2 regions of the Bacillus sp. 01N45 genome follow, and region 2 is predicted to be linked to the other one. Evidence: riboswitches for the same ligand, from Rfam matches in the RefSeq annotation. Region 2 holds a riboswitch; the other holds the start of a gene.
The links. A riboswitch is a leader RNA that binds a small molecule or an ion and turns the genes downstream of it on or off. The one in region 2 is predicted to bind S-adenosylmethionine.
Positions count from the first base shown of each region.

Region 1: another riboswitch for S-adenosylmethionine. It lies ahead of AC1DMU_RS20535 (cyclase family protein); the one in region 2 lies ahead of AC1DMU_RS08845 (Na+/H+ antiporter NhaC family protein).

Region 1 is NZ_JBFTQW010000009.1:76,242-79,671, reverse strand. Features, by position in the region: gene AC1DMU_RS20545 (nucleotidyltransferase domain-containing protein) at 1-6, opposite strand, end outside; gene AC1DMU_RS20540 (PRK06851 family protein) at 128-1,237, opposite strand; SAM riboswitch class I at 1,387-1,499, shown strand; gene AC1DMU_RS20535 (cyclase family protein) at 1,584-2,216, shown strand; gene AC1DMU_RS20530 (hypothetical protein) at 2,244-2,624, opposite strand; partial or broken gene AC1DMU_RS20525 (ATP-binding protein) at 2,847-3,008, opposite strand; gene AC1DMU_RS20520 (S-adenosylmethionine decarboxylase related protein) at 3,218-3,430, opposite strand, start outside.
Region 2 is NZ_JBFTQW010000003.1:213,219-216,648, reverse strand. Features, by position in the region: gene gltP (glutamate/aspartate:proton symporter GltP) at 1-1,152, shown strand, start outside; gene AC1DMU_RS08850 (ribonuclease FAU-1 family protein) at 1,219-1,737, shown strand; SAM riboswitch class I at 1,858-1,963, shown strand; gene AC1DMU_RS08845 (Na+/H+ antiporter NhaC family protein) at 2,058-3,374, shown strand.

The DNA.
Region 1 (3,430 bases), on a different contig from region 2:
TCTCATTTCATACCCTCTCCATTTTTTGATTATTTCCTTGGAAATTCGACAAATATACTGCTAATTTTACTACATACTAAAATAGCTGTCAGAAAATTCCCGACAGCCTACTAAAATCCTTTATTTTTTACTTGTTCTTTTCTGTTACACTAACCGCAATTCGTTCAAACTCTTTTTGAATCTCCTCTTTATATGCATCTACTTTTGAAAAATCCATAGCAGCAATATATATTCGTTCTAATTTATCACGAACTGATTTCGCTTTCGCTAAGAAAGACATCGCCTCATTCATTTTTGCTTTATATTGAATCGACACGTCACGAATTTCTGTCGCATACTTCTCATCTGTCCCTGGTGTCACAATCAAGGCATACATATCTATAATTTCATCACCTTCGCGGCTCGGAAAATATTCATGTGGTGCGGTGCTATCAAAAATTGCAAACCCTAATTCTCTTACGATAACCATATCAAGACTATTTGGATCAAATCCACAATGATATACTTCAACTTCAAATCCTTTTTCTTCTGCTGCCTTAGCTAATTTTTTAAGCATTGTTGATTTCCCAGATCCTGGGCGTCCTTTTATAAAATAACGATGTGGTAATCCCTCTGTTAAATTAGGAACAAAATCAACTGCTCCTTTCGGTGTAGCTGCCCCTAAAAACCGATGTTTCACAAGCGATTGTTTCCCGCCTTTATCTGTAAATAACTTCTGAATCAGCTGATCGGTTAGTTCATTTGCTTTATTAAAATCAATATTATTAATATATATTTTCTCCCACTCGTCATGTATAACTAGTGCCTCGTTAAAACAAGCGTAAGCAGTTTGAAAAGCCTTGCTTGCTTCTGAAACAAATCGTTCAATTTCCACCTTCTGCTTTCTTAATTTATCTGAGTCCCAAGCAACCCCTAAATTAATATACTCTTCGACAACTCCTGGCATTTTCGGCTCAATAACATGCGGTGATGTTCCATCAACAATTCCTACTTTTAACTTCGGGATAATTACACCATCAACCGATTTATTATCAGAAGAACAGTGTAAAAATTCAATATCATATCCTTTTTCAACCCACTCGCGACCTATTGCTTTGATTAAAGAAGATTTCCCGGTTCCAGGACCACCCTTTAAAATAAATAACCTGTTTAGCCCTTTTAAATTCTCATCGTATAAATTATGAAATCCTCTAGCTGTATTTCCACCAGCGTAATAATTCAATACATTCCCTGTCACTGCACTCACTCCTTCGCAGCATTCTATTTACATAAGCTACAATATGCGAGCAACTTTATTTGGGTGAATACCTATTTTGTATTGCACGAAAAAAGGAAATGAATTACAATTTAAAAGTAGTGAATATTCAGAAACGAAAACTTAATATGTCTTTATCAAGAGAGGCAGAGGGACCGGCCCTTTGACGCCCAGCAACCTCAGTTTATACAAACTGAATAGGTGCTAATTCCTGCAAAATGCATTGCATTTTGAAAGATAAAACGTAACTATTGTGTACAAAACTCATCTTTCTTGATTATGAAAGGTGAGTTTTTTTATTTCAAAACATATATTGGAGGTATTTAAAATGAAAGTAATTGACCTATCACAAACATTTGAAAACAATATGTCCCAATTCCCTGGAACACCAAAAATCAATTTAGGAGCCATTACAAGCGTTGAAGAGACAGGCTATCAAGTTACAGATTTTCATTCTGTCGTTCATGTTGGCACGCATTGTGATGCTCCTGCTCATTTCATTTCAGGCGCAACGACTATTGATCAATTACCCCTAGATCAATTTGTAGGCGAAGCTGTTCTTATTGATGTAACTCATGTACAAGAACGAAAACTACCTAAAGAAGTATTACACAACGCTGACATAAAAGAAGGTGATATTGTCATTTTCCATTCCAATCTATCTACGAAATGGAATACAGAAGCATATGAGAAAGAAGCTTTTTATCTTTCTGAAGAATTAGCTGAAGAACTAGTTCAATTAAAAGTAAAATCTGTCGGTTTAGATTTCATCTCTCCTGATGAGGTAACGACAGAAACATCGCCAATCCATCACATACTACTTGGGAATAATATTTATTTAATCGAAAACTTAACAAACTTAGATGCAATTAACACGAAACGTTTCTTTTTCTCAGCGGCACCTTTAAAAATTAAAGATAGCGACGGTGCTTTCGCAAGGGCATTCGCTGTAATTTTTTAAACAAACTATACAAAAAAGCAAAGATCATCATTGACCTTTGCTTCTATTTTTTTTATTTAAACTAAGAAAGAATTGCTCAACACGAGGACGTAACCAAGCTAAATAATCTTTCTCTTTCTTCTTTGTACAAGCTATTTCTTCGCCATCTACCATTCCGACAAGCTCTAGCTCTAACAGTTGCCTCGTAAATGCTAACATATTTATTTCTTCGTCTGGATACTCTTCTTTTAATTTCTCCTCAATTTCCCCCAATAAAAAACCGTCACGCATCATTGCCAATGCATCAATCCAAAGTGGCGGCATTTCATATTTTTCTCCTGTAATTGTATCTTTTACAATATAATTCTTTTGCTCTTTTCGAAATTGAATCGTGTGTAAACATACAGTCGAATTTAATGTTAATTCCATCATACCACCTCTTTCATAATATCTGCATAGAAAAAAGGATGCGCGTGCACCCCTTCTTTCTCTAACACTACCGAACCGTTACATGAATAACAAATCTCATGTCGATATTTTCCTCCATTATAAACGAAGTATTTTATAAAAAAAACCCTTCTTGAAACATTTTATAAAATGTTTATATTTACACAACAAGAACACTTTTCTGAAATTTTTTTCTCTAGCACATTATGCTGTCGGTAAAAAAATTTCCTCTTTCGTTCCTATTCCCATGCTACTTTGAATCGCGATACTTCCTTGATGTTCCTCAATGATTTTATATGTAATCATTAACCCAAGTCCCGTACCATTCTCCTTTGTTTTGTAAAAAGCTTTACCGATTTTCTCTAACAAATCCGTTAATTTTTTTAAATAATTTAAAAGCTTCTCTTTCCTCATATATCAAGCTTTTAAATTTGTTCATATAAATACTCCTCATACTCAATACAAAAGCTCTACATATTATCTCCTTAAATTATAAGTATGAAATTGCTTTCAGGGTAAGATGTAACCTTATCATACGAAAAGGAAGGAGATTTCCCCTTCCTTTTCGTCACAACTTATATCCATCTTACCCGATCATGTAGCAATCCATCCGTAAAGTCATTTCCGCCCACTACAAAATCCTTCATATATAAATTCAAATATTCTCCGTACTTACTCTCTGTATTTAATAATAATTCCTCTACATAATAGGCACCTTGTTTAAAGTTATCGAACAGTAAACTACACAAGCCAGCATAAATTCCGCATCCTACTTGGAAGTAAGTCGC
Region 2 (3,430 bases):
ATCCGATTAATTAAAATGATCGTTGTGCCGATTGTTGTAGCAAGTATTGTTGTTGGAGTTGCTGGTGTTGGCGATGTTAAAAAACTAGGCCGATTAGGCGGGAAAACAATTCTTTATTTTGAAATTATTACAACAATTGCAATTGTTGTTGGTCTACTGGTAGCGAATATTTTCCAACCAGGAAAAGGCGTGAATATGGATCAATTAACAAAGACTGATATTTCTAAATATGCAGAAACAACAGCTCAAGTACAAAGTCATTCGTTTGCAGATACATTTGTGAATATCGTTCCAACGAATATTATGAAATCATTGGTTGAGGGCGATATGCTTGCGATTATCTTCTTCTCTGTACTATTTGGTTTAGGAGTTGCGGCGATTGGTGAAAGAGGAAGACCGGTTCTTCAATTTTTCCAAGGTGTAGCAGATGCGATGTTTTACGTGACTAACCAAGTTATGAAATTTGCACCGTTTGGTGTATTCGCATTAATTGGTGTAACAGTTTCGACGTTTGGTTTATCTTCATTAATTCCATTAGGGAAATTAGTCATAGTTGTATATGGTGCGATGATTTTCTTCGTTGTAGTCATACTAGGACTTACAGCGAAACTATTTGGAATTAACATTTTCCAATTCTTTAAGATTTTAAAAGACGAGCTGATCTTAGCATATTCTACAGCAAGTTCAGAAACAGTTTTACCAAAAATCATGGAGAAAATGGAGAAATTCGGTTGTCCGAAAGCAATTACATCTTTCGTTATTCCGACAGGTTATTCATTTAACTTAGATGGATCAACTTTATATCAAGCAATTGCAGCAATTTTCTTAGCGCAAATGTACGGTATTGAATTATCCATTACACAACAAATTACATTATTACTTGTATTAATGGTTACATCAAAAGGTATTGCGGGTGTACCGGGCGTATCATTCGTTGTATTATTAGCAACACTTGGTACAGTAGGTATTCCAGCTGAAGGTTTAGCCTTTATCGCTGGTATTGACCGTATTTTAGATATGGCTCGTACAGCAGTTAACGTTGTAGGAAACTCTTTAGCAGCTGTAGTTATGTCTAAGTGGGAAGGTCAATATGACGCTGAAAAAGGACAAGCTTATTTGAAAGAGATTTCTGAAAAAGGTCAAGCAGCTTAATTATAATTTGAACAAGCTCTCACATAATATGTGGGGGCTTTTCTATATAGAAGGGGAGCGGACGTAATGAAACGTAAATATGGTGACGGTTCTTCGTGGAAGCGACTAATAGAGAAGGATTATACGGTTAAGCAAGTGGAAGAAGGAATGCTAGGAATATTAGAAATAAAAAAGGTAAGAGAACCTAGTTGTAAAGAATATGATAGTAAAGAACTTTGTATCGCAGGGAATCAATATACGTGGATTCAATATTTCATAGACGGGAAAAACTTTGCGATTACAGCTATGTTAGATGATCAGAAAAAATTAGTGCAATATTATATCGATGTGGCGAAAGAATATAAAATTGACGACCGTGGTTTACCGTATTTTGATGATTTATATTTAGATGTAGTGTTATTACCGAACGGTAAAATGTATATATTGGATGAAGATGAGCTAGAGGATGCTTATAAAAGTGGCGATGTTACAAAAGAAGAGTATGAGTTAGCTTGGTACACTACGAAATGGATAATAGATGCAATAAAAAATAGTGAATTTTATTGGATTTCAATATTGGAAGAAGAAATCAAAAAGTTAAAATGATTGTTGTATTCAAATTTTTGTATAATTACCAAAAAAATCTATACAAAAAATAATTGACTTTTGTTTTGTAAGCGAGTAAAGTTAGGGAAGAAATTATTATTAAAAAATAAATATGAAACCTTCTTATAAAGAGAGGCGGAGGGACTGGCCCTACGATGCCTCGGCAGCGGACTCGATTTCAGAGTGCTGTGCCAAATCCAGCAAGCATGTGCTTGAAAGATGAGAAGAGCGTTCCTTATAGATGTATAAGACCTCTTCTCATTGGAAGAGGTCTTTTGTTATTCATTAGAAAAAGGTTGAAACTAGGGAGAGATGGTACTTTGAAAGAAACGAGAGGAAATGGTTTGGCTTTATTACCACTTGGGATATTTTTGGCGCTATTTATTGGTTCTGGAATTATTACAGGTGATTTCTATAAATTGCCGATACTTGTAGCAATTTCAATTGCTGTAGGAGTCGCTTTAGCAATGAATCGTAAAGAAAGTTTTAATGTAAAAGTAGAACGATTTGCTAAAGGTGCAGGGAACCCGGATATTATGATTATGGTTCTGATTTTTGTACTTGCAGGAGCATTTTCTGAAACAGCAAAAGGGATGGGCGGCGTTGATTCTACAGTTAATTTAGCGTTATCCATTTTACCGCAAGGATTTATCGTAGCTGGAATTTTTGTTATAGGGGCATTTATTTCATTAGCGATGGGAACTTCAATGGGAACAATTGCTGCATTAGCACCAATTGCTGTAGGTATTAGTGGGCAAACTGATATCTCTATTGCACTTACGATGGCTACTGTTGTTGGTGGGGCGATGTTTGGGGATAATTTATCATTTATTTCAGATACAACAATCGCAGCTGTACGTTCACAAGGAACAGAAATGAAAGATAAGTTTAAAACGAACTTTTTAATTGTATTACCAGCAGCTATTATTACAGTTGTACTATTAGTAATCGTTACTTTAGGAAGTGACACGCAGATTAAAGCGCATAGCTTTGACTGGATAAAGATTTTACCGTATGCAGGAGTACTTATTACAGCATTGCTTGGTTGGAATGTACTTATTGTGTTAACTGGTGGAACTGTACTATCCGGCGTTATAGGTCTTTTAGATGGGAGTTACACGTTAGAGAGTTTCTTTAAAAGTGTAACGACTGGAATGGGCGGTATGATGGAGTTAGTATTACTTGCTATTTTAATTGGTGGTATGGTCGAACTGATTCAATATAATGGTGGTATTCAATATTTAATGAATATTTTAACTCGTAACATTCGTTCGAAAAAAGGAGCAGAGTTCGGTATCGCTGGCTTAGTGAGTATGACGAATATGTGTACAGCGAATAATACGATTTCTATTATTTTTACAGGTCCACTTGCGAAAAACATTGCAGATCAATATGAAATTGATCCTCGTAAATCAGCGAGTGTATTAGATCTTTTCTCATGTTGTGTGCAAGGGTTAATTCCGTATGGTGCGCAAATGTTAACGGCAGCAGGATTTGCGGCGTTATCTCCGATTGAATTGTTACCATATGCGTTTTATCCTATCTTAGTTGGAGTATGTGGAATTATTTCTATATTAATTGGTTTCCCGAGGTTTTCTAAAGTAGCGGGAAAGAAAGAGTATCACAAAACAGCATAATTTAAAATGAAGTTTATGAATAGTAATGAAAGCCGTACAGAGAATGTTCTCTGTAC